DNA from 3 places in the Endozoicomonas montiporae CL-33 genome. Region 1 is predicted to be linked to each of the others. Evidence: predicted binding sites of a transcription regulator. Region 1 holds the regulator's gene; each other region holds the start of a gene.

Region 1 (10,885 bases):
CCCTCAGCATCGGACTACTGGGCAGCGCTCACTGTATTGGTATGTGTGGTGGCATTACTTCCGCGTTAAGCCTGTCGCTGCAAGGAAAAAGTCGCTGGCAGATAACGCTTATGATGCTGGCCTATCATATAGGCAGAATTGGCAGCTATGCTCTGGCCGGTTTTATTCTGGGCAGCATTGGCTGGTACCTGGGTGATCTCAGTCGCAGTGTACATACAGCCCTGCGATGGTTTGCCGGCTTTATGCTGGTTGCCATGGGACTTTATATCACCGGATGGTGGCGAGGGCTGATACGACTGGAACAGCTAGGTGGACGGCTATGGAAGCATATTCAGCCCCGGGCCAACCGACTGATGCCTGTTTGCAGTCTGCCAAATGCCCTGGCGCTGGGCAGTCTCTGGGGCTGGCTACCCTGTGGAATGGTTTACAGCACCCTGATCTGGAGCGCCAGTCAGGGCAACGCCCTGCAGTCTGCATTACTCATGGGCACTTTTGGGCTTGGCACCTTACCCTCTGTGTTTCTAACCGGCCTGTTTGCCCGACAGTTAACCGGATTGATTCAGTCCGCTATCACCCGTAATCTGGCGGGATTACTGATGGTTCTGTTTGGTATCTGGGCGATGCCCGGACCTCATCAGAAATGGATCATGTCTTTGCTGACCCTTGCCGGTCACTCCATGTAAATTCTCCAAACCTGACCCTGATCAAACAATTCACTCAACTGTAAATTGTGCTACCTACCTATTGACACATGTCAATTATATAAGAACACCCATTAAATAGACTGAAAGCCTATTCACAAGGTCGATGACAGACTAATGACCTGATAAAAACAATCGAGAATAATTATGAATAACACACCCGTGTGGGATACAGGTCTGATCAGCAAGTACAACCTGTCTGGTCCACGCTACACCTCATACCCAACGGCCGTTCAGTTTTCTGAAGACTTTGATCAAAAGCACTATCAATCCAGTGCCTGGCACAGCTCGGCCACTGACAAACCACTGTCGCTTTATTTCCACATTCCATTTTGTCAGCACGTCTGCTATTACTGCGCCTGCAACAAGATTGTCACCCGAAATACGGATCAGGCGGAAACTTACCTGAAGTATTTATTTAAGGAGATTGAACTTCAGGCTGAACTGTACAATGCAAAGCAGGAAGTACAACAATTGCATCTGGGCGGCGGCACGCCAACGTTTCTGAATGAACAACAGATCAGTGCCCTGATCAATAAAGTGTCTGAACACTTCACACTGTCGCACGGTAACGATATTGACTATTCCATAGAGCTGGACCCCCGTGAAGTAGACTGGCCCATGATGGCAACACTGCGCGACTCAGGCTTTACGCGCATCAGCATTGGTGTTCAGGATCTGGATCCGGTCGTTCAAAAAGCGGTTAACCGGCTGCAAACGGAAGAGCAGATCCAGTCTGTTCTGGATGCTGCACACGCCATGGCCTTCAAATCCGTCCATATGGATCTGATCTACGGTCTGCCTCACCAGACACTGAACGGCTTCATGACCACCATCAATAAAATCATCACCATGCAACCGGACCGGGTGTCACTATTTAACTACGCTCACCTGCCACACCGATTTATGCCACAGCGCCGCATCAGTGAAGCAGATTTACCCGATGCCAGTGTCAAACTACAGATACTGCAACAGGCCACCCGTAAATTATTAGACAGTGGTTACGTGTATATCGGCATGGATCATTTTGCACTGCCCGATGATGAACTGGCGATTGCCCAGGAAGAAGGCACACTGCATCGCAACTTTCAGGGGTACACCACACACAGCCAGTGCGATCTGGTAGGGATGGGCGTATCTTCAATCAGCAAGGTAGGAAAAACCTACGCACAGAACCATACAGACATGGCCGAGTATCAATCAGCCATTGATGAAAACCGGCTGCCTTTGCATCGCGGCTTGAAAATGACGAAAGACGACCAGATTCGCCAAAGCGTTATTAACGAGCTGATCTGTCATTTCAGGCTTGAGCCAGCCATGATTGAACAGCAATACGGAATCGATTTTCCGACTTACTTCCTGTCTGAACTGATTAATCTAAAGCCTTTAGAACAAGACGGACTGGTCTCAGTGACACCCGAAGTTCTGGAAGTAACACCGGCTGGCAAGCTGCTGATCAGAAACATCTGTATGGTGTTTGACCGTTATTTTCAGCAGCAAAATAATGTGAAGCATTTTTCTAAAGTTATTTAAGCTCAGACGTTCAAAGGTTAACTCACTTTAACCGGTTAACCTTTGATTCCCCCAAAAACAGTCAGCAAAAACACCGGCACTATGATCAACTGAAGGCAGAGCCACAAGAATATTCCCTCATCAAATCAGCCTTGCCTGACACGTTTTTTACACAATAATTCCATAGAAGCCCCACAGAGCAACACAACAAAACATTGCTCCTGATGAAACCCAGTACAAACCAGTCGCAAAAAACCTGCTCAAAACCCCAAAAAAGAACAAAACATCCACCAACGAGACTAGGCATTAACCGCAACAAAATGCGACTTGCCGAATTAAGTTTAAAAAACGATCAATATCAACATTCGTAGGTCAACACCGCACTTACACTTTCAAAATATTTTCCATAAAATAGTCAGCGTTTTGCATTTAAAGACCTTGAGGGCACTCGATGACGTCCAAGCCCAACGTCCGACAACCAAGCCATGTGGCCTGCAGGGATTGCAGTCTCAGCTCTCTGTGCCTGCCGCTGGCGTTGAGTGTGAAAGATATTGACAATCTGGATCGCATCATTAAACGCGGTCGTCCGCTGAAAAAAGGTGAGCACCTGTTCCTGGAAGGGGATCCGTTTGACAGCGTTTACGCTGTTCGCTCCGGTGCCATCAAAACCTACACTGCTACTAACGAAGGTGAAGAACAGATTACTGCCTTCTATCTGCCAAGCGAAATCCTCGGCCTGAGTGGTATGGACACTGACGTGTATCCGGTATCCGCCCAGGCTATGGAAACCACCATGGTGTGTGAAATTCCGTTTGAGCAGCTGGAGATGCTGTCTGATGACTTCCCGGAGCTGCGTCGTCACCTGATGCGCCTGATGAGCAAAAAGATCAGGGAAGACCAGCAAATGATGATGCTGCTGTCCAAGAAGAATGCAGATGAGCGTATTGCTACGTTCCTGATCAATCTTGCCAGCCGCTTTCGTCGCCGTGGCTTCTCATCCCAGTCGTTCAGACTGTCCATGTCTCGCAATGAAATGGGCAACTATCTGGGACTGGCGGTAGAAACGGTCAGCCGCGTTTTCACACGTTTCCAGAAAAATGGTCTGATTTCAGCCGTTGGCAAGGAAATTGAAATTCGTGATGCAGTTCAACTATGCTCTCTGGCTGGCGGGAAAGCCGCCGATATTGAGCAGATCATTGCAACAAACTGATCTGATGTAATCGGATTCAGGAGCCTGCCGGATTGTTGAGTACTTATGTACACATCCGGCGGTTGCTTCCGTTCCAGCCACCAAACCTCACATCACACGCACAGTAACTGGTTGCCATTTCATGATCATCGACGATTTTTATCTTAAGTCCCAGATTCGCAGCGTTCCGGACTGGCCGAAGCCCGGCGTTCTATTTCGGGATGTCACCACTATTTTTGAAAACCCCAAAGCCTGGCGCGGCGTGATGGACAGTTTTATCCACCGCTACATGGAACTGGATTTCAGCCATATTGGCGCCATGGATGCCCGCGGCTTCCTGATCGGCTCCAACCTCTCCTATGTACTCAACAAGCCACTGGTTCTGTTTCGCAAGAAAGGCAAGCTACCTGCGAAGACCCTCTCTGTGGAATATGATCTGGAGTACGGCACCGCCAGCCTGGAAGTCCACGCCGACAGTTTGCACAAAGGTGATCGCGTTTTATTGGTAGACGACCTGATTGCAACCGGCGGAACCCTTCTGGCTGCAGTTCAGCTGATAGAAAAACTCGGAGCAAAAACCATTGAAGCCGCAGCCATTATGGATTTGCCCGACCTCGGTGGCTCCCGTCGTCTGCAAAATGCTGGCGTTCCCACTTTTTCTTTGTGTGCATTTGAGGGCGAATAATGCTTCCCGCCACTTAGGAGGCTGTCCGAGAGAGAACCAACCGGTTCTCTCTGTACAATATTTCTTACACTTTATTTCCAAATGTCTGGTGCTTCAGTATTAAGCGGGTGATACGATAAAAATGAATAATGCATAACAAGGATTCAGGCATGGGAATCTGTGCAAAGGAATTGCGCCTCCACGTTGTTCGTCCAACCCTGAAACACCTCCAGATGTGGAGCCCTACGGCTGAAAACCTGTTACTGGGAACAGCTGCACGAGAGTCTGAGCTGGGATTTCATATCAAACAGGATCATCACCGGGCACTGGGGATTTACCATATTTCTCCGCGAATGCATCGAAATATCTGGGATTTTTATCTGGCGAAACGATCAGAACTTTCAAGTCTGGTCAGAGGACTGGCCAGCCAGAGAGAATTTCTTTGCCATCCACACCTTGAGCTGGCGACAAACCTCTCTTACGCAACAGCTATTGCATGGCTGGTCTATTGCAGAACTGAAAAGAACATACACTCAATGCCTAAAGATGATATCGAGGGTCTTGGCAAACTCTGGCATAACCATTTTCACCGCCACAACCCCGGTTCAGTGCAAAGCTTTGTAGACAGTTACGAGCGGCTGATCACAGGGGAGACCAGCCAGACGGGAGAAAATCAGACATCAACAGCAATCCGCAGCCTATGATCAGCCACGGGCATCGCGGGCTTCTGCGCATTTGATGCACAGATCGGCATAGGGCATAGCTTCCAGACGGGCAGGTGCTATTTCGCCTCCGCAACCAACACAATAGCCGTAGTCATCGTTATTCATGCGATCAAGCGCCAGATTGATTTTATTCAGTTCAATCTTTGCTTCATTACCAAGAGCATCAATCACCTCATCATTCTCACGCTCCTGTGCCTGCTCCGACCAGTCGGCACTGGCTTTACGAGTGACGTCTTTTTTAATGTTATGCAGCCGCTCGCTCAGTTCATCACGGCGGTTTAGCATCCAGTCTCTCAACTTGTTGTGATCACTCATAAAAATCCCCTGAATATTGTGTTTTCGAAGGTTATTGTTGGTACTGACTATCCCTGAGTTGCTGTAAATTCAGCAAAAATGGTCATGAAAGTTAATACAGGCCAAGTCAAGAGCGCCTGATAAAAGGTTATCGGTCTTGCTTCAAGTCCACAGTCGGCTGTCTGTCGCTTGTACAGATTAAAGTTAGCGGATGATCCAAACCCTGCAGAACATTTTATCTCATATAATGACACACTCTGCCTATACGGAAACAGCATCTGACCATTGATCTACATCAATAATGCTCTCGCGGTTGTTGTTGCTCGCAGTCGCTATTGGTAGTTGCACCGGATTGCGGCTAACTATTGCACACCGCTATAATCGCGAGCTTTAACTCGGAATCAGTGTTCTAAATCTATGACCTCGACCACCCTGACTGGCGCAGAAAAATACAACTTTAACAAACTCCAGAAAAAACTCAGACGCCACACCGGCAAGGCCATTGAAGACTTCAATATGATTGAGGACGGTGACCGGGTCATGGTGTGCCTGTCAGGCGGCAAAGACAGCTACACCATGCTGGACATTCTGATGAGCCTTCAGAAAAGTGCCCCTATCCACTTTGAGCTGTTTGCCGTTAACCTTGACCAGAAGCAGCCAGGTTTCCCTGAACACGTTCTGCCAGAGTACCTTGAGACTACCGGTGTGCCTTACCACATTATTAACCGCGACACATATTCTGTCGTTAAGTCCAAGATTCCGGAAGGCAAAACCACCTGCGGTCTGTGTTCCCGCCTGCGTCGCGGCACTCTGTATTCTTTTGCGGAAGAGATTGGCGCCACCAAGATCGCCCTGGGCCATCACAAGGACGATATTGTTGAAACCCTGTTTCTGAACATGTTCTATGGCTCACGCCTGTCTGCCATGCCACCCAAACTTCGTTCGGACGACGGTCGCAATGTGATTATCCGTCCACTGGCCTACTGTCGTGAAAAAGACATCAGCCGCTTTGCTGAAATCCAGAACTACCCGATCATCCCCTGCAACCTGTGTGGTTCACAGGAGAACCTGCAACGTCAAAACATTAAAGCCATGCTGGCAGAGTGGGAAAAGAGGCACCCAAGCCGCATTGAGTCCATCTTTACCGCCATGCAGAATATTGCGCCTTCCCAGATGGCCGATACCGAACTGTTCGACTTCACCAGCCTGACCATTGACCGCTCCGGTGAGCGCAAGCCTTACGAGTTTGAAGATGGCCAGGAGATTTTTTCGGGAAATATTCCTGAAGCAACCCCGGCCAAAGAAGACGATACTGTGCAGGTGATTAATTTTGGGCCAGCTACCATCTGACCCATTCTCTGGCATCATGTTTGCCCTATCAACTTCAATGAGTTAGTTGATAGGGCAAACGGTTAATGACGACGCTACTGAAGCCCTTAAATACTAATAAACGAACGCTATGCCAATTCAGTTTTACTTTTTCACAACGATAAAAACGGTAATACCCTAAACCGGTTTTTTTCAGCCATGTTTCTTCGTCTTCTACTCGGCACATCTCTGTCCTCGGTTATTACCTTCGCAGCCTGTGCCGATAAACTGTTTGGCCTTCCGGTCAGCCTGCAGGGCCAGAAAGATGCAGCCATGCTTTATGCCTCAATCCTGACTGAGCCTAACCCACAGCAAGACCTGATCACCCTCACCACGGAAGGATATCAGGGTATGGGTAACTTTTCTTATGTAATGACTTTCTCCGACCTGCTGGAGCAGGCAATACTGAATGCCAACATCCAGAGAATCATGGGAGGCAGTGAAGAAACGGAAGAGAAGGTAGGCAAAATATATAATTTTCCATCCCGTCCAGATGACATCTGGTACCAAGGCAGTGAAGACGAGTATGTCCCAACAGAAAACACCAGCTATTTGCAAAAGCTGGCACAAAGCCAGACAGTGTATTCTTTTGTCATTCCCCCTCCTGACCTGGATCCTCTGATGGATCTCAAAGTCAACTGGATGTATTTCAGGGAAATTCATTCACCGGATATAGACGCTTCTATCCATAAAGCTCAGTATCTGGAAATGTTGGCTTTGCTTCCTTCAGGGCATCAATTAACCATTAATGACAGTTTCAGTGTTTTCCCCCCGAGTTTGTTGAAGAGGTGTTCGCCATGGACACACTCGATGAATACAACGACGGATCATCACTTGAACATCCGCTAACCCCTTCTTTTGGGGTCAACGAGAACAACATCGGTCTGTTGCTAAGACCGTCCCCTGAAACCCAAAGTAAAACTAATGATCAATATCCTCCATTTTTAAAAGCTTATAGCCGCATGCCTCAAGGCCTGACCGAAGCCATCGACCAACTTTTAAAAGCTGATGAACGACTGAATAACAATAGAGACGATATACATTTTTACACCGGATACTTTCATACCCTTTATGCAAAGCTGCTGTTCATTCATTCCATAACCAGTTCGGATAAAAAGTCCGATATGGTTCTGATGATGCCTCTAACTTTCAATGATCTCGAAATACCCGCCGTTGTTGAATCATTAAAATCCCTATCCGCAGCTAAAATTCATTACTGGAACGGCGACTACTGGAAATCAATAAAAAAAACTGAAACCGCCTATCTGGCTTCAGAGGCTTATCAACGCAGCATTGTTATCATGAACCCGTTTCCCCTTGATCATAAAATTTATCTTGAGCTTCTCAAAGCATCCGGGCCCATGCCAGTAGCAGGTTCCACCGGGGACCACAGCCTGTTTGAGGTCATTTCCAGCGGGCGCCTGCCCTTCCATGAATACATGCCTTACCAGAGAATGGTCAACGAGAACCTTGCCAGTGCGGCCGGGTCGTCTTCCATTAAGATGTTTTTCTCGGCCAGAGGATACTTGAATCGAGCAAGAGCACTGCGTCAATTAAAAAAGCATCCTGAGCTGATTCAATCGTATTTGATGAGATTGAATCAGAAATACAATGCGACACCCTTCCTGATTGAAATGGTTAAACAGAGTATTAACAACGACAGTTCATTGTGGGCTGCTATCCGATGGGCAGACCAGAGGCTTGAAAACGGGGGGTTGAATCGACCCGCCATTTCAGAGCTGGAAGCACTGATCTGTGGACGAGGCATTATGGCGCTGGTGCGAGAGCTCGCCGACAATGAACAACTGACCGACAGCGAACGACTGCTCTACCGGCAACGGATAGACAAATATTCATTTTTTCTGTTGTTGAATTACCCCAGATTGCAGCAGATGCTTTTCGCCATCAGCGATAAAATCATTGGCAATGCTTCTGATCAGGCTACGCAATAAACTCCCGTTGAGCAGGAGAGACTCAACGCCGGAACTCATTCAGCTTCCAGTTATAGCGGTAGCTGATTCCGCCCTTATAGGCCTCCAGACGAGACCGTAACTTTGCATCGGCAAACTGCAGCAACTCTTTCCAGACGCCTTCCTCGCCAGAAACGTCTTTAGCGGCAAAGTCACCACCATACCACTCAAATATTTTCGACAATACCAGGCGTCCACCCACAAAGTTAACGCCTTTGCTCTGATTAATGAAACGTCTGGCGGCTTCATCCAGCTGGGCTTCAATCCGTTTGCCGGTGTACATCTCAGGGGCAAGGTCGGGACAACCAATACTGGCGCAGTTCACCGCATAATGTATACGGGCATTATTCCAGATAGGCCGCAAAATACGATGCTCAATATCATTCAAAGAAAGTTCTTTTCCGGCGATGGAGATCAGCTCATCATCCCATGGCCCCACGCGGAACCAGCCTTTTCCCAGTTTGGTGATGGATTTCACCGGATAGTTTTTTAAGATCAGCTCAACGGTTAAGGCGTTATACAGATTAATCCAGTAGGCCAGCTGCTCGTTTTTATTCAGGGTTCCGGGGTCGATCTGAGACAGATTTTTCAAATAGCCACGCAATCGTTCTGAGTTTTCACGACTGACACCACCATAAACAAACGTATGCATCTGCAGCTTATCGGAGTAGCGGACGTATTTATCCAGAATAATCTGCCAGTCACTGTGATCCACTTCCAGCTGGCTGTGCGAGTCGTGTTTATCCCAGAATGACCAGTAATCTTTTTCCGGTGCCGCCCTGAGCACCGTTGTGAACGTCATCAGACAGAGCAGCAGCATGAGCCTGACGGCGTATTGAAACAAAACCATACACATTCATCCCTGAAACGTGAGACTAGTGACTTAAATAGTTTGCTTTAATAGCTTCTTTAATAGCTACTTCAATAGCTACTTCAATAGTTACTTCAATCGGCTGAATTTCCCTGTGATAAAGCATTCAGGTTCCAGTTGTACTGATAGATGATTTCACCTTTGTACTGGTCTATTTTGGCCGCCATGGCCATCTGGCTGTTTTCCCTGATATGCCTTAGCAGAGCCTCTTTGGAGCCGAAATCAATGGCATACCACTCATAAATTCGTGACAGTGCCAGTTTGCCATCAATAAATGCCACCCCCTTTTCCTGCTGAATAAAGCGCTTAGCCGCTTCAGCCATCATGACTTCAACCGTAGCACCGGTATAGGCTTCACCGGCCAGATCGGGACAGCCCAGGCTGGCGCAGTTCACCACATAATGAATACGCTTGTCCTGCCAGAGAGGTCTCAGGATTCTATGCTCGATATTATTCAGTGTCAGTGTTGTACCTGCCACTTCCGTTATCGGTTCATCCCAAGGGCCAAATTTAAACCATGGCCCTATTTTGGTAATGGATTCGACCGGGTAGTGTTTCAGAATCAACTCAATGGTCAGGGCGTTATAGAGATTAATCCAATAAGCCAGCTGTTCTTTTCGGTTGTAATCCCTCGGCTCCAGTGCCGTCATGTAGCCAATGTAATCCTGTAGCTTTTTACGATACGCATTTGACACTTTCCCATAAGCAAAGAGTGAACCATCCGGAAAGGGTTTCAGATACTGAGACAGCAGGTAGGACCAGTCCGAATGGTCTATGGTTTTTCGGGATGTTTCATCGCTTTTATCCCAGATTGCCCAGTATTTACTGGCGGGCGCGGCCATTGCAGGCTGGGAGATAAGTAGTCCCAGCCCCATCAGCAGGCTTATTATTATTTTCATGGGTCGTCCTGACCTGATTATTGGCTTTGGATAACTCCATCATCCGGTGCAATGGCCTCACCTTCAAGGTCATAACGCAATAAATCGTTCCCTCTGATCATTTGCACCAGCTCATCCACGTACTCCACACCACGAATGGAGTAAGCATAAAGCCCATGAGCGAGCACCGGGCCGGTTACCGGAAGCCCTGCCTCCCGTCGCTTCATACGCATCTCCCGCATGCCTTCATAATGATGACTGGAATTCAGGTTATGCATATAAGAACGCACAGAATGCGCCGGGGAGTCGAATTTTCTGACCTCGTATCGGGCACCTTCCGGCCGTCTTTCCGGTACCAGCCCACAGCCTTCGGAAAAACACCATTGTCCAAAAAAGTTATTTGCATCCAAAGCAAACCGCGATGTTCCCCAGGCGGACTCATTCGCGGCCTGAACCAGTGCCAGGGACACAGGTATTTCATCAATCTTTAATAACAGTTCATCAAAAATATCATCCAGCCCGTTCTTACTTTCATCCACTTTGTAACGACGCACCAAGCTATCAACCCATTGCTGCTCACTGTCGTTTAGTGTGTTTTTGTCTTTATAAGACAGCAATTTCTGACGAATCACACCCAGCTGCTGATTTTCCTCATCAATCATGGTCTTCATAAAAGCAAAGAATGAGGCTTTTTTCTCCCTGACATCGAGCAT
Region 2 (10,885 bases), 2.2 Mb from region 1:
GTTAGAGAATTGATTCAGGTATTTGGCGTAGCTGATTGTGCTGTTAGTATCAGGCGCTTCAGCCCATGCCGCAGGAGCAATTGCCATTACAAGCAGCTGCCTGAGTGATCGACAGATATGGCGGCAGTGAAATAATTTACGTCCATCCATGGTGTCTATCCTTCCCTGACGTTTATCCATTAACGCCAATAAATATATTGCCAGTCTATACACCATGCTGGCAAGGAATTATCCCGTATTTAATCAGTAAAGCATCCGGTTTTGCTGGCTTCTATACAGAAACCCTTTTATATAACAATTAAATCTATAAATAAGAATTAATTATTATTATGAGCACTTAATCATAATTGAGCTGCATAAATATGACAGAACAAATAGAAAAACGAGTTAACAGGTCTCTTTCTGTTATTTCTATTTATGCATTTTTTAGTGTACTGCTTACGGAGCTGTGTAGGGTTTTATCGGATAATGGACAGGGATCTTGAATGCTCTTTGAGTTGTTAAGAATAGCTGGATAAAGATAAAAAAACGGATACCAACAGGCAGCCAAGCGATTCGGGCTCTGCTGCCTGAATAAGGATCAGGCTCTGGACATAAATTTGCCTGTTTCAGTATTCACTTTGATGACTTCACCAATACTCAGATATTCGGGAACCTGCACTTCCAGCCCGGTACTGAGCTTCGCTGGCTTGGTTCTGGCCGCAGCCGAAGCGCCTTTAATGGCTGGTGAGGTATCGATAATTTCCAACGCAATAGAAGCAGGCAGCTCTATCGCCAGCAATTGTCCTTCAACCAACAGGGCGGTCAGCCCTTCCATGCCATCACTCAGGTACAGCAGCTGATCTTCAATGGTGCTGCTATTTACCAGATATTGGGCGTAGTCTTCAGAATCCATAAACGTGTACTCATCGCCTTCTTTATATAAGAGTGAGACAGTACGTCTTAACAGGTCTACATCGGTGAACTGATCATCACCTGTGCAGGTCTGTTCCAGTTTCTGTCCGCCAGGAACGGAAGAAAAACGAAACTTATAGAGTGTTGAAGCGCCACGAGCCGAAGGACTTTTGGTTTCAACCTGACGAACCAGATAGTATTGACGGTCAATCTGAACAATCTGGCCTTTTTTCAGTTCTCTTGCGTAACTCATACTGCAAGCCCTTCAAGAAGATAATAGTGCGCGCATTCTACCAGAGACTGCCTTTGCGCGAGAGTCACTATTTTTGCAACAATGCAAGATCATTTTTTCTGTCCGGGGAACGGTATGACGGTTCCGGATTGAGCAACGCCTTCTTTTTTATAAGAGGCAGAAAGAATAACATTGTTATCCTGTGCTCCGGCTTCATCAGGATACTGTATATCCATCATCTGTAACCTTACGCCCAGCAGGCGTATATGGCCGGGATAACGGCGGATACCGTCAGGTGTAAATTCAAAACTAAAGTCCCTTGACAGGCACATCTGACCATCAGGCCCGCGTTTGGGGCGAGTCTTATAACGTACAACGGTTCCATCCAGAAACTGCAGGTTCATATCCTTGCAGGCCCTTTTGCCGTGGGTGATGGCGATTTCCCGAGCTTTGGAGGTGTCTGACCAGTACCAGAGAGCCAACAAAGCAGGAAATATCCAGAGAATAGTGTCCATCAAAAACATAGAACCAGCACTTAAAAAATTATCAAAATAGTTAAAAAAATCGATTCAGATCAATAACATGACGAAATAGTCATAACTACCTAACGAGACCGGTTTTTATACCCGATATAGTCAGGCTCGCTGAACATACCCAATCTTCAGCCAACTCAAAATCACATCATGGTACTGCACAATGGTTACAGACCCTGCAACCTGTGATGTGAAGATAAGCAGAATATCACTGGAAGTATCATGAAGAAATGCACCTCTCTGCTGGCAGCAGGCTGTCTTGCTGCCACGGGTTTCGTGTGGGCGGAAAGCGCTCCCGTCAATGTCATGCTGATTACAGCGGATGATCTGGGTTATGAAGCGTACAGCTTGTTCGATAATGAGCTTCCCAACTTAACCCCCAACATGGATCGATTCGCTAAACAGGGTGTCCAGTTTGCCAATGCCCATGTCAACCATTCGATCTGTATGCCCAGCCGCTCAGTGATGGCGACAGGCATGTACAGTACATCGTCCGGGATGATGGGCTTTATCAACATGAAAGAACAAAACCCGACCGTGATGAGTGTTCTGGCAGACAATGGTTACCGTACCGGTGTGCTGGGTAAAGTGGTTCACTCAACACCGGATCTGGATTTCAGCTGGGACTATTCCTACGATGCTGAGGATCTGGGCTCCGGTCGCTCACCAGAGCTTTATTACCAGAGAACCAAGGCCTTTATTAAAGAAAGCAAAAAAGCCGGACAGCCATTCTACCTGATGGTGAATTCTCACGATCCACACCGTGTATTCCATGACCCTGAAAAGAACAGGCTTGATGGCGAAGAAAACCCATCTCAGCTTTATCATCCTGACGAAGTGACAGTACCGTCCTATCTGCCCGATTATCCTGAAGTCAGGCTGGATCTCTCCCATTATTACAATTCAGTACGTCGCCTGGATGATACCTTTGGCCGTGTTATTGAGGCTCTGGAGGAAACCGGTCAGGCTGAAAACACACTGGTGATGTTTGTATCCGACAATGGCTCACCCTTTCCATTTGCCAAAGCGAATACTTACCTTGCCAGCACCCGAACTCCAATGCTGGTGCAGTGGCCGGGTGGACAGCTCAAAAACGGCCTGACCGATACAGAGCATATGGTCTCTACTGTTGATCTTATGCCGACCATTCTGGATGCTGCCGATATTGATGTCCCGGAGAATGTAGACGGTGTTTCTTTCCTGCCTGTTCTGCGTGGTGAGAAACAGCAGGATCGGGATTACACTTTTGCCCAGATCGATTACAAAATTGGTGGCCCTGCTACCCCAATGAGAGCGGTGCAAAGCAAGCAGTACGGGTACATCTTTAACCCATTTACCGGTTTCTCCGAGTTCCGTGTGGGCTATGACCGCGAAACCATTGCCCTGATGCAGGAGTCTGGCGATAAAAAGCAGATTGAACGGGCAGAGCTGTTCCGTAAACGTGTACTGGAAGAGTTCTATGATCTGGAAAACGATCCGGGCAACTTGAACAATCTGATTGACCACCCTGACTATCAGGACATTATCAAGGAGTATCGTGCCGAGCTGGAGTCCTGGATGCAGGGTACCGAAGATCCGGTACTGGAAATCTTTCAGGCGCGTGAGAACCCAAGACAAGTATTGAAGATGATGAAAACGCACTACCCTAAGCGCGAATCGTTGATGCCGGAAGCCCAGCTCGAAGCCATCCGAATTCGTCAGCAGGAAGTTCGTGCCCAACGCCTCAGGCAGAATCAGTCTTGAGTTAGGTAAGGAATGATTTAAACCTTCAGTGTCGTCTATTTTGGGATGGCACTGAAGGTTAAAGTATGGATAAGGGTATTTTTTTGTTAAAAATGGATTTAAAGAATTATTTTACTTGATCGAATCTGTTCTTTTCGTTGGATGTTTTTGGTTCAGTGCAAATGTCTTGGATTAGATGGCTTACCTTTGGGCTTACCATCCTGATCAATCAGCTTGTCTCGTGCGTCAACTCGATAAATATGACGCAGATACTCCGCTTTAAGATCGTCGCTGTCTATTGTTTGTTTCACTTCCACACCCACACGCTGTAGGTATTCAAGCATAAATCTGGGGTCGGGCACTGCAGCCTCCAGGGCTAACCTGTCTTGTAAAATTCGAGCGTAGAATATCACTCTTTCGTTAAGGTTTTTTGACCTGAAGCACCCTTTTGCAGTCTATTTTCATAAATTTACAGCACCTGTAAATGTTTAAAGAAGTGTAATGATTGTGGAAAGGTGGTGGTTTTGCGGTGCTTGGTGAAAAGATCTGTTTTTAATTGATTTGCTGGCATTAAGTTTTAATAAAAAACTATAAAAAGGGTATACGTCTAATAAAAATCCTTATACTTGATCATAAAACTACATTTTATACTGAATGGAGCATATTATGCTGGTTGGTGTACCTAAGGAAATAAAAAACCATGAGTACCGTGTTGGGCTGACACCGGCCTCTGTTAAAGAGCTGGTCGAACACGGACATGAGGTTTTTGTCCAGAGTCATGCCGGGGACGGCGTTGGCTTCAGCAATGACGATTACACCGAAGCCGGTGCGACCATTCTCAAAACAGCAGACGAAGTGTTTGCCAAAGCCGAGATGATTGTCAAGGTTAAAGAGCCTCTGTCAGAAGAACGGGCCAGACTGCGCCCTGATCATACACTGTTTACCTATCTGCACCTTGCACCGGATGAAGCCCAGACTCAGGATCTGATTCGTAGCGGTGCCACCTGTATTGCCTACGAAACAGTCACTGACAAAAACGGTCGTCTCCCTCTGTTAGCCCCCATGTCTGAAGTCGCTGGTCGTATGTCGATTCAGGCAGGTGCCCACTGTCTGGAAAAATCCATGTCAGGTCGCGGTCTGCTATTGGGAGGTGTGCCCGGTGTTGAGTCGGCCAAAGTGGTCATTATCGGTGGTGGTGTCGTCGGGCAGAATGCTGCTGCCATGGCCGTTGGCATGGGCGCTGAAGTCGTTATTCTGGATCGTTCTGTAGAAGTACTGTGCAAGCTCGACGCACAATATGGCAACCGTGTTCGTACGGTCTATTCAACATCCCACGCTATTGAAGATCATGTCACTACCGCTGACCTGGTCATTGGCGGGGTTCTTCTGCCCGGCGCGGCTGCCCCCAAGCTGATTACACGGGACCTCATCAAGAAGATGAAAAAAGGCTCTGTGATTGTTGATGTTGCCATTGATCAGGGTGGCTGTGCTGAAACGGCTGTTGCCACCACTCACGATGAACCAACGTTTATTGTCGATGATGTGGTGCATTACTGTGTTGCTAATATGCCGGGTGCTGTGGCACGCACTTCCACGCTGGCACTGAATAACGCGACTTTGCCCTATGTATTGCAGCTCGCTGACAAAGGGGCACGAAAAGCGATGGAAGACAACCCGCACCTTCTTGAAGGGTTGAATGTTTGCAAGGGCATCATTACTTGCCAGTCAGTGGCTGAGGCTCAAAACCTGCCTTACCGTCCGGCAGCAGAAATGCTGAACGAACTGTAACCCACTGTCTTTTTCTCGGACAGCCTCCTGAAGTGCTTCTCAATAAGCTGCGTCTGCCACGATGGTGACGCAGCTTTTCATTTTTTTCCATTCTGATTTTGGTACATTTAACCTTTTAACGATCAGGAAGTTCCGCAGTGGTTGAATGGGAATGGTGTCATTTTGACAAACTGTCGCTGAATCAGCTTTATCAGATTCTGGCACTGCGTCAGTCGGTGTTTGTTGTAGAGCAGAATTGCGTTTATCAAGATGCTGATGGCGTCGATCCAAGGGCTTATCATCTTATGGGGTGGTCCACTGACGACGATGGACATAAAACCCTTGCCGCCTATGCCCGGGTTATTCCCCCCCGAACCCTAAAGCCCGAGGCAGCCATTAGCAGAGTCATAACCCACAACAGCCTTCGTGGAAAAGGACTTGGACGCAAACTGCTCGCTGAGGCGGTTAAACTCACTGAAGCAGTGTACCCTGACCATGATATCTACCTGAGCGCCCAGGCACACCTGCAAAACTATTATGGTGATTATGGCTTTGTTGCTTCAGGAGATTTGTATGATGAAGATGGTATTCCTCATATAGCCATGTTCAGGCGAACAAACCGTTCAGAAAACGTCCTGACGACAAACTTCAGCCAGTAACCTGCTGCCACCAACAGACTGAACCGTTTCCAGTTGCTCATCATTTTTCACCAGTATCAGCCCGGCAAACCCGAGGGCATTAATCGAAATGCCCTGATAACGGTCCCGGGCTCTGGGAATCACCATCATCCAGTGGTCAGTCATCAGAAGGTTATAAGGTTCAGGCGCTGATGGTAAAGATTTCCCGCTATCAAGCTGGCTGATCATTGCAAGGTAGAGTTTGTAGACCTTCTCGGCCGTTTTTCCTTTTATATCCACAGCTAAATTGGGAAAAGGGAGTTCCACTATGCGTTCTTGCTTCTCGCTGACTGATTTCAGAGCCTGATCAATGGGCAGGGATGGCAGTGGAAATGCCTGAAAATGGCGATGGGGCTAGCTGGCTCCCGCTTCGGCACCACTGTTATAAAATGCCAGCATCGGGAAGGCTCCCATAACAGTCAGTATGGATTGAAATTCTTTCTCTGCCAGTACTGTTTCCTGAGCTTCAAAGTCAGTGGTAACGACCAGAAGGTGGTCATCAATGACGTTGAATTTATTCAGAAGAATCACATGATCTGATGCGACACTGTCTGGTGCAACATTGTCTGGTGCAACATGACAGATGTACAGTTCTTGCTCGTAAGGCAGAAACGGGTTTCTGCCAGAAGCTTTCGCCATCTGAAGAGAAGGTTTTTTTCTGAGGCTGGACAGTTTTCTGACTTCGAAAGGTACCCTATCGGAAAGCGTGATCAATTCCGTAGAGAGTGATTGCAGCGAACCATTCTTCAGCGCGGTCTGACGAGTATCGCCCAACCACTTTCTCAGGTCAGAGCGGTTAAAAATACGTTTGTTGTCGTTCATTTGTCAGGTAGCCTGTGCAGATCGGTTTCATTTTATAAATCAGTCAGATAGTCTTTTGAAATTGACTCAGGTCAATGTATAGGGAATAGGTACTTTTCCAACAAGGCATGATGCAAGTAACCTAACAGCAATAACAACCATAGGTTCTGGATAACTTTTTATCCCGGCACTGATAAAAAGCTGTCCTTCACAAGGGGGAGCATTATGTCGATGTTGATCGATAGAATTATAAAAGATCATGAACACCTGACACGTTTACTGGTTTGTCTGGACAAGGAAATTGCAAACTATAAGGAAGGGGCAAGCCGGCGGCCGCGGCTATCTGTCATTATTGATGCGCTGGATTATCTTCATAATTATCCGGACAGCTTTCATCATCCACTCGAATCACGGCTGCTGGCAAAGTTACGTCCGAGAATTACAGATACCGAGTTGCGTCAGAAGCTGGAGGTCATAGAAGACCAGCATGTAGAAATCAGTCAGCTGACCAATAATCTCATTGATCGATTTGAGTCCATAAAAAACGACCAGATTATTCCAATAGATGCCCTTCTGGCCGATTACCAGCGCTATGCCGACCTGCAGATCAACCACCTCAGGCTGGAAAACACCTGCATGATACCCGCCATGCAAAAGCTTCTGACAGAAGAAGACGTTGCCGCTGTCACTAACGCCTTGAATGATAACCCCGATCCTCTGTTTGGTGCACATCTGTGGGATTCTTACGAGGATCTGTACCAGTTTGTTATCGGCACTGAAAAAGAACTGGCTACGGCATAAGCGCCAGATTTCAAACCTGCTCTGTCACTTCAGCTCGACCCTGTCCCGGAAGTACTCCAGTGCCTCCGGGTTGGCCAGAGCTTCGGTGTTCTCCACATGTTTGCCGTGAACAATATCTCTCACCGCCAGCTCGACAATTTTGCCACTGATGGTTCTGGGTATGTCCTCTACCTGTAAGATGACAGCCGGAACGTGCCTGGGCGTGGTGTTCTGGCGAACGGTGTCTTTAATCTCTTTTGTTAACTCATTAGACAGGGAAACTCCGGGGCGAAGTTTTACAAATAATACGACACGAACATCATTTTCCCACTCCTGACCAATGGCAATACTTTCCAGGACGGCTTCGACTTTTTCTACCTGACGGTAGATTTCAGCCGTTCCGATACGAACACCACCCGGGTTCAATATGGCATCTGCTCTGCCATGAATCACTACCCCACCGGACTGTCGCAGTTCGCCATAGTCTCCATGAGCCCAGACGCCGGGAAAACGGTTGAAATAAGCGTTCTGATAACGGCTTCCGTCCTCATCGTTCCAGAACCCAACCGGCATACAGGGAAAGCTTGACTGGCAGGTCAGCTCGCCTTTTTCTTCAGACCGTGGTTCTCCGTCATCGTTGACAAACTGCACATCCATGCCGAGTCCCCGGCACTGCAGTTCACCGCGAATGACTGGCAGAACCGGATTGCCCAGTGCGAAGCATGAAACAATATCAGTACCGCCTGAAATCGATGAAAGACACAGGTCGTTTTTCACGGAGCGATAAACATAATCAAAGCTTTCATGCAGAAGTGGCGAGCCCGTGGACAAAATGGCTTTCAGATGCTTTAGGTCATGAGTTTCGTCCGGTTTTACTCCGGCTTTTTCCAGCGCTGCAATATATTTTGCGCTGGTACCAAACACGCTGACCTGTTCTTCTTCCAGTAGGTCCACCAACGCCGAAGGCCCGGGTGAAAAAGGTGAACCGTCGTAAATGACCAGAGTGGTGCCTAAAGCCAGGGCTGATACCATCCAGTTCCACATCATCCAGCCGCAGGTCGTAAAGTAGAAAAACGTATCGGTAGACTTCAGGTCAGTGTGCAGGGCAAGTTCTTTCAAGTGTTGTAATAACGTACCACCATGACCATGAACAATACATTTAGGAACGCCAGTTGTTCCTGATGAATACATAATAAACAGAGGGTCGTTAAACGCGACTGGCTCAAAGTGGATGGCGTGACTGGCTTGTGCGGTAAAGTCTGAGTACAACAGGGTGCTGGTCAGGGGCGATTCACTCAAAGAAAGACCGGGCTCCATAAACGGTACCAGCACCGTTTGCTGCAATGACGGAATCGCCTGCTGAATCGCCGCCACCTTGTCTTTACAGTCGATGGTTTTTCCGCCATAAAAATAACCATCGCAGGCCAGAAGCAGTTTGGGTTCGATTTGCCCAAAGCGGTCAAGTACGCCCTGAAAACCAAAGTCAGGTGAGCAGGAAGACCAGATAGCTCCCAGTGCCGTGGTCGCCAGCATCATAATGATGGTTTCCGGACAGTTGGGCATAAAGGCTGCGACACGGTCACCTTTTTTTATACCTTTTTGAACCAGTCCGCTCTGGGCGGCCGCTACTTCCTGATACAGTTTCTGCCAGCTCAGGGATTGCCGCTGTCCTTTTTCTCCCCGGAAAATAATGGCGGGCTCGTCCGATTCTCTGTGCTGCAACAGGTGTTCGGCATAGTTCAGGGTACTGTCGGGAAACCACCGGGCTCCGGGCATGACATCGTTAGCCAGAACAGCCTGAGGCTGGCGATGGAACATGACCTGAAAAAAGTCAGCCACGAGTTCCCAGAAAGAGACTCGATCAGAAATGCTCCAGTCATAAAGGTGCTGGTAATCGGGAAATGATTGCCCGGTTTTAAGCTGGGCTGCCTGACGAAATGCCTGAAGGTTCGAGGCATTAATTGTTTGTTCTGATGGTGTCCAGAGTACTTGAGTCATAACCAGAGATTCCTGTTTATTATTCTCGCCAGACTAGGAGGCTGTCCGAGGATAGACTGCCCTACCGGCAACTGCTCCTGCGTTGCACTAGCTCCTGCATCCATGCAGTCGTGCGGTGGCAGCAAATTGGTCTGAAAAATCGCTTTTTCATCCTCAATTTTCTGCCATCCTCGCTACGGGCGCTATTCTCGGACAGCCTCCTGATGTTAAATGTAGCTGGCATTTTTCAGGTGATCAGTGTTTATGATGACACAGTGTAATGGTGTGCTGTAAAGCAAAAAAGGTCGACGTAGCGACCTCTTTTACTCTTTTGTCTAATCAGGCTGTTTGCAGTTGTTGCGCTTTTTTGTTTTTCAACAGATTGTCTAGCGAGAAGGACCCGGCTCCCAGGGCAGTTACCATCAACAGACCTCCTGCAACCGAAAGGTTTTTCATAAACAGCAAAGACTGCATTTGCTCTGTCAGGTTATGGAAAATCAGGTTGGCGACCAGAGTGAAACCGGCCAGCAAAAAAGCGGCTATACGGGTATTCCAGCCAACCAGTAGGGCAAGACCACCAAATAACTCAACAATAATCACCAGTGGTAAAAGCATGCCGGGTACGCCCATGGCTTCCATATACCCCTGAGTGCCTGCGTAACCACCGATTTTGTTGTAGCCCGCCATAATGAACATCAGGGAAAGGAGTAAGCGACCAAAAGGAGCGATAAGTTTCTGAGCCTGATCCATGCTGTAGTACCTTTTTTGGTTTCTTAGTATTAGCTATGTGTCGTATAGATTGTTTGCCTGTAGTGTATGAATTAGAGTGAGCGGGAAAAACACAATGAATGTGAAAAAATAATTTCAAAAAAGAGAACAATGACGTGAGCCAGCTTAAGGAGTTACAGGTATTTGTCCGGGTCGTGGAATCCGGAGGCATTGGTAAAGCGGCGGAACAGCTGGGCATTGCCAAGTCTGCCGTCAGTCAGCGTCTGGTACAGTTGGAAAAGCGTCTTGGAACAAGGCTACTGAATCGTACAACACGGCGTTCAAACCTTACTGAAGCGGGCCAACGCTGTTATCAGCAGTCTTTGCAGATTCTTGATGCTGTCTCCGAACTGCATACCGTTGTTGGTGAGCAGGAGCACGAGATACAGGGAACGCTGCGGATAGCCGTTCCAGTGGTTTTTGGCCGTCGTCATCTGGTGAAGATTATTGATGAATTTGCCCGCTTACACCCCGGTCTCATGTTGGATATCGATCTCTCGGACCGGTTCGTTAATCTGATCGAGTCAGGGCGAGATATGGCGATACGCATAGGCGCATTGCCGGACTCCAGCCTGAAAGCCCGCCGTTTAGCTCCAGCCAGTGCGGTATTGGTAGCCAGCTCGGCTTATCTGGCAGAAAAAGGAATACCTGAAACACCGGAAGATCTGAAGCATCATGCTTTGCTGCAATATGAAACCAGTCGGGGAAGCGCTGTTCGTTTGAAAAATCGCCAG
Region 3 (10,885 bases), 2.2 Mb from region 1:
AACGATAGTTCAGCTGTGCGGCTACAATGTGAGAACTGTTTTTGTACTTGCCGGTCAGTTTACCGTAGCTTTCATCCACTGCATGGGGTGGCGTGCCTTTGTATTTTGATTCAGAGATTTTGCCTTTATCCAACACAACGTAAGCGTAGGAAAGGTCAATGCCCAGACTCTCCGTTGCCTGCCAGTTTGCGCCGCAGGTAAACCAGTTCCGGTCTGCATCCGCAGAGCGGGCGGTACGGTTTTTGTCGTTTACCGGGGAGTTGTCTCTCATGTAACCGAAGCGTAACAACCAGCGTGGTGAGACCTCATAGGAAGCCCCGGCAGAATACGCCCATACGTCTTTCCAGTTCATGGGAATATAAGACGATGGATTAGTAGTGATTTCAGGGGGCAGGTTAGGGAAACCTCCGGACAGGTGAACGGTCATATTCTTTCTGGCTTTCACATAAAATTCTTCAAAGCGGCTCCAGCGAGTCCAGGTAGCGTCTGCCATCAGAGTCCAGCGAGGTGCAGGTTTGTGGGTAATGCTCAGGGCAGCGCGTTCAGGCATGTTGATATCGAGTTTTGCGCCTACTTTGTCATTGACGCTGGCGTTAATCACAGGGTTCTCGGGAATTGCCAGTTTGCCATGAGCCTTGGTGTCGCCGTCCAGAGTAAAATCAAGCTGTGAATGGTAAACGACACCTAGCATGGTTTGCTCACTCACCTGCCATATTGCACCGACATTCCAGCCAAAAGTGTTGTCATCGCCTTCAATGGTGGCATCCAAAGGTAAAAAGTCCGGAACTCCGGCACTTTGTGTCAGCTTGCCTTTGACGTGGGAGCCGATCAAACCAAAACCGATGGCAACGTTGTTGTGCAGTTTAAACGACAACGTGCCTTGCAGATTGATCACTTTGACACTGGTTTTATCGGCAAAATATTTACCGGGCCAGTTGCTTTTGTAGTCCAGTTCGACGCCATAAGGTCCATAGGCACTTAAACCAAAGGCAATTTTCTCATTAACAGGCATGGAAAAATGCCCAAAGGGAACCAGCTTTGTTTGTTGAAAGTCTGTGGTTTTGCCAGAAATGGTTTCGCCACTGACCAGTCCGCCAAATCTTGGGGGGCGAGTAAACTGTCCTTCAAATTCGCCACCCTTGAGGATCACAGCTGAACCGGCAGAGAATATATAAGCAGGTATGAAACTGATGCCTGCCGGGTTGTTTGCAGCAATAGACGCATCAACGGGGTTTGAGGCACGTCCCGCAAAGCCTGTTGCCATATAACTGGCCGAGTTTTCATTAATGCCATAGCCTGCTGCCAGACACTGTGATGTTGAGGTAATAGCAATAGCAATAGCAATAGCAATAGCGATAGCGATAGATAAGGAGGCTAATTGGTAAAAGCAGGTTGAGAGTTGATGCATGGTAAACCTCGACAATGATCCTGAAATGGAAGTCGAACAGTAAAGGGCATCCGTTTTTTATAGTTTGTCTGGGAGAAAACGCAGGAGAAATATTAACGGTTGGTCATTTTAAAGACGGCTCTGATCGTTTACAGAGCCACCGATAAACAATTATTTTGAGACCTGGGGTAGCTGAAAGCGCGGCAGGGAAATATTGTTGTAGAGGGCAAACAGGCGCATAAACAACACCAGGCTGGCAGAGATAACGGTTGTCAGAGCGTATCCCAGCACCGGGTTCAGAACCACAAACACAGCTCCACCGGCAATGGCTGCCGAGGCATACACTTCTTTGCGCAAAACGTTTGGCATTTCATCGGCCAGAATGTCGCGAATAGCGCCACCGCCACAGCCGGTCAAAACACCCATCATCACGGCAACCACGGGTTCTGCCCCATAGGTCAGAGCTTTGCCAACACCGATCACCACAAACACGGCCAGACCCAGGGCATCTGCGACCTGTAATGGCCATCTGGCTTTTTCATGCCAGTTACGCAGGGCAATGGCGAGCAGGGTAGAAGCAAATATGACCGTTATGTAGAGCGTGTCCTGAAACCAGAATACAGGGGTGGCGCCTAACAGCAGGTCGCGGATGGTACCTCCGCCCACCGCTGTAACAAAAGCCAATACCATGGCACCAAATATATCCATGTCTTTACGACAGGCGACCCAGGCTCCGCTGATAGCAAAAACAGCGGTACCGAATAAATCCAGGCTATATAACAGCATGTTCAGACTGACTGTGCAGGTTAGAAAGTAGACGGAATTATATAGCCGCTGATCTATGGGCAAATATAGCCGGAAACCGTTGCGGGGTGCGGGGCGCACTTACGCTTCAGGTGGATAGTGAGTTGAGCGGAGGAGGAGTGAACCACAACACTCTGAGTTGTGATTCACCGAGTTTTCAGGCAGAAATTTTTTCTTTGCTTGCAAATGATTCCTGCTGTGGCTCAATCTCAGTTGCTGGCACTCCGCCGTTGCTGACCAGTAACAGGCTTATTACAGACAGTGTACCGCAACCCGCCATAACCATTGCCATTGGCATTGCAGTGCCATCGTGTAGCAGTCCGACAATGGCTGTGGTTGCTGCACCAATACTGAAACGCAGAGCGCCTGCCATGGCATTGGCAGTTCCGGCAGAGCGAGGAAAGTGGGCTAAAGCCAGTGCGTTGGAGTTTGGTCCGGTCAAACCAATACAGCCGACATAAACGACAACGGGTAAAACAATTCCCGCCAGTCCGGCATTCCCTGTTTTAGCGTTCAGAAGCAAGGCAAAGGCTGCTACAGCAGCACTCATGCTGCCGGTTCTGAGAATATTAAACAGAGGCATACGACCAATCAGACGGATGTTGATCATATTCATAATGCCCATGGCAACAATGTTCAATCCAAACACCAGTCCATAGCTTTCCGGGTCAATGCCATACAGTTCGATGTAAACAAAGGGCGATCCGGCAATAAAGGCAAACATTCCGCCAAAGAAGAAGCCGTGACAGAGAATGCAGCCCATGGCATTACGATTTTTCAGAACACTGAGATAAGTAGCGGCCAGCTCTTTCGCCGGTACAACCAGACGGTGATCTTCTTCCAAGGTTTCAGGAACACGCCATAACGCCAGGCCCATTGCCAGAAAGGCCAGAGCTGCGAGGAAAATGAACAGGCTTTCCCAGCCAAAGAACCTCAGGATCTGACCACCCAGTAGCGGTGCAAGCAATGGTGCAACCGTCATTACCAGCAGAATAGACGACAAAGCTTTTGCACTTTCCTGACGGGGAAACAGATCCCGTACCATCGCCGGAATCGTCACCATAACAGCAGCGCCCGCCATGGCCTGCAGTATCCGGACAATAATCAGCTGATCAGCGGTGGTACACATGGCTGCCATAATATTGGTGGCGATGTAGCCGATCAGGCCGGGTAATAATACTTTCTGACGACCAAAACGGTCAGACAGAGGCCCGTAAAGCAGTTGTCCAATGGCAAAGCCGATGGTGTAGGCACTGAGAGTAAACTGAATTCTGCTGAGAGGTTCGCCCATATCCTCAGCAATCGCTGGCAGAGCCGGAAGGTAAAGGTCAATGGCCATAGGGCCAAGCATGGTGAGAGCACCAAGCGTCAGAATGAAAAGCATCCTTTCATTCTTATTATGTATATCGATGGTCATACAACTGCCTGAGAGAAAGATATAGACGACAGAGTCGTTATTGGTTCCTTCTGTTTGATGGGTTTTTTGGTAGACGATTTATGTCGTAAACAGAGGAACAGGCAATTATAAAATTTATCGAAATATAAATATATCCGGTTAGATCGAAGTTTTTAAGGAAGTGTTGGGTGATGATTATGAAAGACCTGTCACGGAAAGCGACAGGTCTGTTCAGGTCTCAGCAATAACTGTGATTGGTAGAGTTACATTGCTGCAGCAAAGATTGCTGTAATTTCTTCAGCGGTTGCCTGCTTGGGGTTTGTCAGACCACAGGCGTCTTTCAGAGCGTTTTCTGTCAGTGTCGGGAAATCTTCTTCCTTAACGTTCAGAGCTTTCAGACCGGTCGGAATGTCGATGCGTGCAGACAGAGCCTTAATCGCGTCAACCGCTTTCTGAGCAGCTTCATCAGCAGACAGGCCTTCAATGCTAACACCCATAGCTTTGGCAACATCAGCCAGACGTTCGGAAGCCACTTGTGCATTAAACGCCTGAACGTGTGGCAACAGGACTGCATTGCAGACGCCGTGTGGCAGGTCGTAAAAACCACCCAGCTGGTGTGCCATAGCATGAACATAACCCAGGCTGGCGTTGTTGAATGCCATACCAGCCAGCAGTTGTGCATAAGCCATCTGTTCGCGGGCTTCCATGTCATCGCCATTGCTTACGGCGTTTTCCAGGTGTTCGCTGATCAGCTCAATGGCTTTGATCGCACAGCAGTCAGTCACCGGTGTAGCAGCTGTGGATACGTAAGCTTCTACTGCGTGAGTCAGGGCGTCCATACCGGTTGCAGCCGTCAGGGATTTTGGCATGCCATTCATCAGCGCAGGATCATTAACAGACATCAGTGGGGTGGTGTTTTTGTCAACGATCGCCATTTTCACATGACGTTCTTCGTCAGTGATAATGCAGAAACGGGTGATTTCGCTGGCAGTACCCGCAGTGGTGTTAATGGCTACCAGCGGGAACTGTGGTTTTTCAGACACGTCTACACCTTCGTAGTCGCGGATGTTACCACCGTTTGCGGCAACCAGTGCGATGCCTTTGGCGCAGTCGTGTGGAGAACCACCGCCCAGAGAGATAACGAAGTCGCAGTCGTTTTCCTGCAGCAGTTTCAGACCGGCTTCAACGTTGCCGCAGGTCGGGTTTGGCTGGGTACCATCGAATACCACGGAAGTGATGCCTTCTGCCCCCAGTTTTTCGGCAACAGAACCTACAAGACCGATGTCGTTCAGTACTTTGTCAGTGACGATCAGGGCTTTTTTGAAACCCAGTTTGGTAATGTCGGAAATAGAAGCTTCCAGACAGCCATTGCCCATCTGGTTAACCTGGGGCATGAAGAACTTCATTGCGGACATGGAAAGACTCCCAAAGTATGAAAACAGTTTGAGCTGAAACCGTTAGTAACAGCAGAAAAATCAATACGCTGCATCATATTAAGAGCTTGGTAGTGCAATATTGATACAGGTCAATAACTATGCAGACTGTCAGAAGTACACATTTTTCAGCGATATGTGTGTGTTTTTTGGGCGGTGGGTGTCGGAATTTGATTATTATTTAACATATTTGTTTGTTTTGTCATCAGCGATGGGCGCTGAAAAAAAGAAGGGCTTCTTTTCAGAAGCCCTTCAGATGCAACAGGTCAGTATCCGAAAATTAATCCAGCATGTCTTCAGCTGCAGCCACAATGTTGTCTACAGTGAACCCGAAGAACGGGAACAGGTCACTGGCCGGAGCAGACTCACCGAAGGAAGTCATGCCGATAATACGACCGTCCAGACCCACATACTTGTACCAGAAGTCAGCGTGAGCCGCTTCGATAGCAATACGAGCCGGTACTTCCAGAGGCAGAACCTGCTGCTTGTATTCAGCATCCTGAGCATCAAACACTTCGGTTGAAGGCATGGACACGACGCGCACCTTACGACCCTGTTCGGTCAGTTTGGCTTCAGCGTTCATGGCCAGTTCGATTTCAGAGCCGGTAGCGATCAGGATCAGTTCCGGTGTACCCGCGCAGTCTTTCAGGATGTAACCACCACGGACAATGTTGGCGATTTTCTCTTCGTCGCGCGCCATGCATGGCAGACCCTGACGGGAGAAGATCAGTGCGCTTGGGCCGTCGTTGCGTTCGATAGCGTATTTCCACGCGACTGCAGACTCAACGGTGTCACATGGACGCCAGGTGTTCATGTTTGGCGTAGTGCGCAGGTTGGCCAGCTGTTCGATAGGCTGGTGGGTAGGGCCATCTTCGCCCAGACCGATAGAGTCGTGGGTGTAAACGAAAATAGAGCGCTGCTTCATCAGAGCAGCCATACGCACCGCATTACGGGCGTATTCCATGAACACCAGGAAGGTCGCGCCGTAAGGTACGAAACCGCCGTGCAGAGCAATACCGTTCATCATGGCGCTCATGCCGAATTCACGTACACCGTAGAACAGGTAGTTACCCGCCGCGTCGTCTTTCTCAACGCCTTTGGAACCACTCCACAGGGTCAGGTTGGAACCGGCCAGATCGGCAGAGCCACCCAGCAGTTCCGGCAGCATAGGACCGTAAGCATTCAGGGTGTTTTGGGAAGCTTTACGGCTGGCCACTTTCTCGGCTTTTTCCTGACATTCACGAATGTAGGCGTCGGCTTTTTCAGAGAAGTCGGCAGGCAGTTCACCGCTCATGCGGCGCTTGAATTCTGCAGCGAGTTCCGGGTAGGCAGCAGCATAAGCTTCGAATTTCTCGTTCCAGCCTGCTTCTTTGGAAGCACCTGCTTTTTTAGCGTCCCAGCCTTCGTAAACGCTGGCAGGTACTTCGAATGCACCGTGGTTCCAGCCCAGACGCTCACGAGTCAGTTTGATCTCGTCGTCACCCAGAGGCGCGCCGTGGCACTCTTCTTTGCCTTCCTTGTTAGGGGAGCCAAAACCAATGATGGTTTTGCAGCAAATCAGAGTTGGTTTGTTGGTTTCCGCACGACCGGCTTCAATGGCAGCCTTGATCGCTTCCGGGTCATGACCGTCAACACCTGGTACAACGTGCCAGTTGTAGGACTCGAAACGCTTAACGGTATCGTCGGTGAACCAGCCTTCTACTTCGCCGTCAATGGAAATACCATTGTCGTCGTAGAATGCGATCAGTTTACCCAGACCCAGTGTGCCCGCCAGTGAGCAGGTTTCGTGGGAGATACCTTCCATCATGCAGCCGTCGCCCATGAAGACGTAGGTGTTGTGATCGACGATGTCATGGCCTTTGCGGTTGAACCGGGCAGCCAGCGCTTTTTCAGCTGCTGCGAAACCCACCGCGTTGGCGATGCCCTGACCCAGAGGACCAGTGGTGGTTTCGATGCCAGGCGCGTAACCGTATTCAGGGTGACCTGCGGTTTTGGAGTGGAGCTGACGGAAGTTTTGCAGGTCTTCGATGGAAACATCGTAGCCGGAAAGGTGCAGCAGGGAGTACAAGAGCATAGAGCCGTGTCCGTTGGACAGGACAAAGCGGTCACGGTCAGCCCACTGGGGGTTGGCCGGGTTGTGGTTCATGTAGTCGCGCCACAACACTTCGGCGATGTCGGCCATACCCATTGGGGCGCCAGGGTGTCCGGATTTGGCTTTTTGGACAGCATCCATGCTCAGTGCACGGATGGCATTGGCTAGCTCACGACGTGAGGACATAGAAATCAGGGCTCCTGATGATCAAGTCATTGCAATGTGTGTGCGTATTCTAATCGCTATCCGGGCAAAGCGGTATTGCAGAATGTACCAAAAGTGGTCGTTCAGTGATTTTTTTGGGATGTCCGGTCAGATTATTTGCACTGTAAACGACTGAGCAATGCGATTTACCGGAATCGCAGGTTGTTTTTACTGAGTTCCCGAATGTTTTTGCACCCCATCAGTTTCATATCCCTGACCAGTTCTGCGTGCAGGTACGATAGTGCTTTTTCAACACCTGCCTGTCCCGCGGCTGCCAGTGCATATAGATATAAGCGACCTCCGGAGCAGGCTTTCGCACCCAGCGAAAGCGCTTTTAGGACATGTGTGCCTCTTCGAATGCCGCCGTCACAAATGACGTCGATGTTGTGACCGACAGCATCGACAATTTCTGCCAACTGATCAAAAGGCGCACGAGAGCCATCCAGTTGTCGCCCGCCGTGATTGGAAACCATTATACCGGCAGCACCCATATCCACTGCCCGACGGGCATCATCCACCGACATGATGCCTTTGATGATGAATGGCTTTTCCCAGTATTTGGCCAGTGCTTCAGCATCCTGCCAGTTCATGGACTGATCCAGCATGGTATTAAAGTAGTTGGCAACGGACAGCGGAATACTGGAGCCTTCTTTTACGTAGTCCTGCAACTGGGGCAACTCAAATGTTTGTCGGAAAAAGTAGTTGTAAGTCCACGCCGGGTGCAACGCAAAGCTGAGCAGGCTTTTCAGGGTTGGCTTGGGTGGAACCGTAAAACCGGTGACCAGATCCCTTTCCCGGTTGCCGCCAACGGTGGTATCGACTGTGAGTGCCATCACATCAAAGTCAGCGGCTTTGCAGCGGTCGATCATGTTTCTGGTCAGCCCTTTGTCTTTATGAACGTATAACTGAAACAGTTTTGGGGTGTGAATCAGGCTGCTGATTTCTTCAATACTGACCGTACCAAGAGACGACAAACCAAACATTGTGCCAAACTGTTCTGCTGCCCTGCCTACGGCCAGTTCTCCTTCATAATGAAACAGCCGTTGCAGGGCAGTGGGCGATAGAAACAGTGGCATTTTGAGCTGTTGTCCGACGACTGTTGTGGATAAATCCACCTCGTCTGCTCCCCTTAGAACGCCCGGAACCAGGTCGCAGCGATCGAAGGCTTCTGTGTTTTGTCGGTAGGTTTTTTCGTCATCGGCTGCGCCATCAATGTAGTGGAAGATGGGAGACGGTAGTCGTTTTTTAGCCAGTCGGCGAAAGTCATAAACTGAATGGCAGTGTTTCAGTTGCATGGGGTTAGCCTGAAAATGCAGAGCGATGGTTAATAGTTATAGAGAGTTTTAAGAGGCGGGAGGGAAATTTGTCAGAGGGTGTTTTGTAAGGACATAAAACAAAGGCAGCTATAAAAGCTGCCTTTGTCGGGTTGAACTGAGATTACAGTACAACGATATCTTCAGCCTGAGGGCCTTTCTGACCTTGAGTTACGGTGAACTCAACGCGCTGACCTTCTTTCAGGGTTCTGAAACCGTCGCCTTTGATCTGACGGAAGTGAGCGAAAACGTCTGGTCCGCCATTTTCCTGGGCGATGAAACCAAAACCTTTTTCTTCGTTAAACCACTTAACAGTACCTGTGGAAGTAGACATATGTATATCCTGACAGTTGATAAATTTGTTGTGCCTCACTACTTACTAGTCACTAGTAAAGAGTAAGGCGGTTGAGCTAGAAGTTTTGTTATTGTTTATGAAAAGCAGGATGCGCTACGACACACAGTACATCTGAATTAAACATAAAGACCTAAACACACTTTTAACCCACTCATTGTATAGCACTCTCTCGAATGCACAATGAGTATTTCTTTTAATGTTCCTCTGGAATTATCCCATCAGGCATAACCCCAGACAAAAAGAGGATTATAGCAGCCATTATTATCAGCTCCACTGAATGTTGCATAAAGCTACTGAAATAAAATCGTTAATCTAAATGATAATGATGAACAATTTATTAACAGTAGTGATTATACTGTTTTGACAGGGTATGTACCGACCCCATCCAGATAATCGTAATAATCAGAAAAATACAGCCTATCCAATGCATTGATGCCGTGAGTGATCCCAGTGTTACGATCAGAAACTGCTGCAAGAGGGCACTGGACGATTTTCCTGCGCGACTGACAATCAATTCGATTGATGCCTTACCTTTTAGTTTCTGTTCATTATTCAGTGGAACAAAGGCCATTTCCTTGGTGGCATCGAACAGAGTGTATTTGGCGGATTTGCTGGCTACGTTACACAGTGTGCCTATGCCAACACCTGCCAGCAGCATCGACGCTGCCATTGTTTCCGGAACCCAGCTGCAGTTGGATATCAGAGTTACCAGAAAAAAAGGAACGCCGGTGATAGCCATCAGCATGGGTGTTCCTAAAGCCGCCACTCGCCAGCTATAGCGAATCAACCATGCACTCGCTGCAGCCATGAGTAAGCATCCCAGACCATAGTAAAAGGTCAGTTGCCCCATCAGCATGGAGTATTCGGCTTCAGTTGAGTACACCCGTACAAGCTGGCTCTTCCATGCGACTTCGGCCATGTTAATCGCAACACAGTATGCGAGCATAATCAGGGCGATATTTTTCAGGTAAGGGCACTTTATCAGGTAAATAAAGCTGTCTTTTAAAGGCAGATGGGTGGCTGTTTTCTCATGGTTTTTCAGTGCTTCAGGGGCACTGGTTCGGGTATCTGATAGTTTCAGGCTCCAGTAATACAGCCCGATGATTCCTACACCGCAGGCAACAAAAATCATCGAGAGACAGATCAGGCTCATTTGCCAGCCGTCGCTGTTTTGTGTGGACATGTATTTTACAAGCAGCAAAATCATTGGGCCTGAAAACAAAGACGCACTGTTACCGATCAAAGTGAGCAGTGGGTATTCCTTTTCTGAAGATTCGACTGTGCTGGTGTCGTTGACATTGGTCCAGAATAATGTGCAGAGCACACCGGTACTCCATAGTTCCGCGCAGGTAAACAGCAGGGTTAGAGGCCAGTTTTCCAGTAGCCCGCAGATCAGAGCCATAGAGTCCGGCAAGTAAGCGGATATCCTTTGGCAAAAGCTATTGGGTGCGAGCTCGGCGAGATTCGGGTACAGCAAAAGGGAGAATACCGGCATCCAGATAAGAAAGGGCAGCAGGGTAAAAACAAACAGCTGTTGTCTGGAGAGACGGTTAGCCAGAAAGCTGTAACAGAAGACAAAGATAAAAGCTGAAGGCGTGACGAACCACAGCTTTACAAATGGGATAACTTCAGCCCCCATTCGGGTGACCAGTAATGATTCTTTCAGATTCCTGAGAATGTCAAAGTTAATAATGCACAGGAACATCATAAGGGCATGGCACAGGAACAGGGGGTGTCGTTTCAGGCATCCCGGAAGCATGAAATTACCTCGCATATTAAGCGGCAGTTGGCTGAACAGGAAACGAGCTATATCAAAAAGTTTTGATATACATCATAGTGCTTGCTAAAATTTGCGGTGAAGTAACAAATACGAGCCTGTAGATCTGCTGTTTACAGCAGCA

Evidence for each region. Region 1 encodes FNR, which switches genes on or off when oxygen is low (the NO sensors DNR and NnrR bind a similar motif). Its sites were predicted from a motif close to TTGATNTANATCAA; they were not measured.
Region 2: the regulator FNR is predicted to act here: its motif matches at 1,691-1,704, upstream of EZMO1_RS06445 (sulfatase family protein).
Region 3: the regulator FNR is predicted to act here: its motif matches at 5,103-5,116, upstream of yiaY (L-threonine dehydrogenase).

What each region holds. Positions count from the first base shown of each region.
Region 1 covers NZ_CP013251.1:3,663,496-3,674,380, forward strand. The annotation lists gene EZMO1_RS16775 (sulfite exporter TauE/SafE family protein) at 1-683, shown strand, start outside; gene hemN (oxygen-independent coproporphyrinogen III oxidase) at 849-2,234, shown strand; gene fnr (fumarate/nitrate reduction transcriptional regulator Fnr) at 2,665-3,423, shown strand; gene EZMO1_RS16790 (adenine phosphoribosyltransferase) at 3,545-4,087, shown strand; gene EZMO1_RS16795 (hypothetical protein) at 4,237-4,770, shown strand; gene EZMO1_RS16800 (TraR/DksA family transcriptional regulator) at 4,771-5,106, opposite strand; gene ttcA (tRNA 2-thiocytidine(32) synthetase TtcA) at 5,503-6,435, shown strand; gene EZMO1_RS16810 (hypothetical protein) at 6,613-7,302, shown strand; gene EZMO1_RS16815 (hypothetical protein) at 7,251-8,405, shown strand; gene EZMO1_RS16820 (DUF547 domain-containing protein) at 8,428-9,273, opposite strand; gene EZMO1_RS16825 (DUF547 domain-containing protein) at 9,369-10,193, opposite strand; gene EZMO1_RS16830 (glucosaminidase domain-containing protein) at 10,211-10,885, opposite strand, start outside.
Region 2 covers NZ_CP013251.1:1,474,600-1,485,484, forward strand. The annotation lists gene EZMO1_RS06430 (hypothetical protein) at 1-180, opposite strand, end outside; gene efpL (elongation factor P-like protein EfpL) at 581-1,147, opposite strand; gene EZMO1_RS06440 (DUF3301 domain-containing protein) at 1,237-1,650, opposite strand; gene EZMO1_RS06445 (sulfatase family protein) at 1,882-3,402, shown strand; gene EZMO1_RS06450 (hypothetical protein) at 3,555-3,743, opposite strand; gene ald (alanine dehydrogenase) at 4,048-5,169, shown strand; gene EZMO1_RS06460 (GNAT family N-acetyltransferase) at 5,307-5,807, shown strand; gene EZMO1_RS06465 (hypothetical protein) at 5,772-6,092, opposite strand; gene EZMO1_RS06470 (hypothetical protein) at 6,180-6,647, opposite strand; gene EZMO1_RS06475 (hemerythrin domain-containing protein) at 6,858-7,427, shown strand; gene EZMO1_RS06480 (acetoacetate--CoA ligase) at 7,452-9,404, opposite strand; gene EZMO1_RS06485 (DoxX family protein) at 9,723-10,133, opposite strand; gene EZMO1_RS06490 (LysR family transcriptional regulator) at 10,268-10,885, shown strand, end outside.
Region 3 covers NZ_CP013251.1:421,413-432,297, forward strand. The annotation lists gene EZMO1_RS01870 (OmpP1/FadL family transporter) at 1-1,408, opposite strand, end outside; gene EZMO1_RS01875 (trimeric intracellular cation channel family protein) at 1,559-2,173, opposite strand; gene EZMO1_RS01880 (Bcr/CflA family multidrug efflux MFS transporter) at 2,349-3,575, opposite strand; gene yiaY (L-threonine dehydrogenase) at 3,851-5,002, opposite strand; gene tkt (transketolase) at 5,301-7,298, opposite strand; gene EZMO1_RS01895 (alpha-hydroxy acid oxidase) at 7,463-8,611, opposite strand; gene cspE (transcription antiterminator/RNA stability regulator CspE) at 8,754-8,963, opposite strand; gene EZMO1_RS01905 (Npt1/Npt2 family nucleotide transporter) at 9,322-10,743, opposite strand.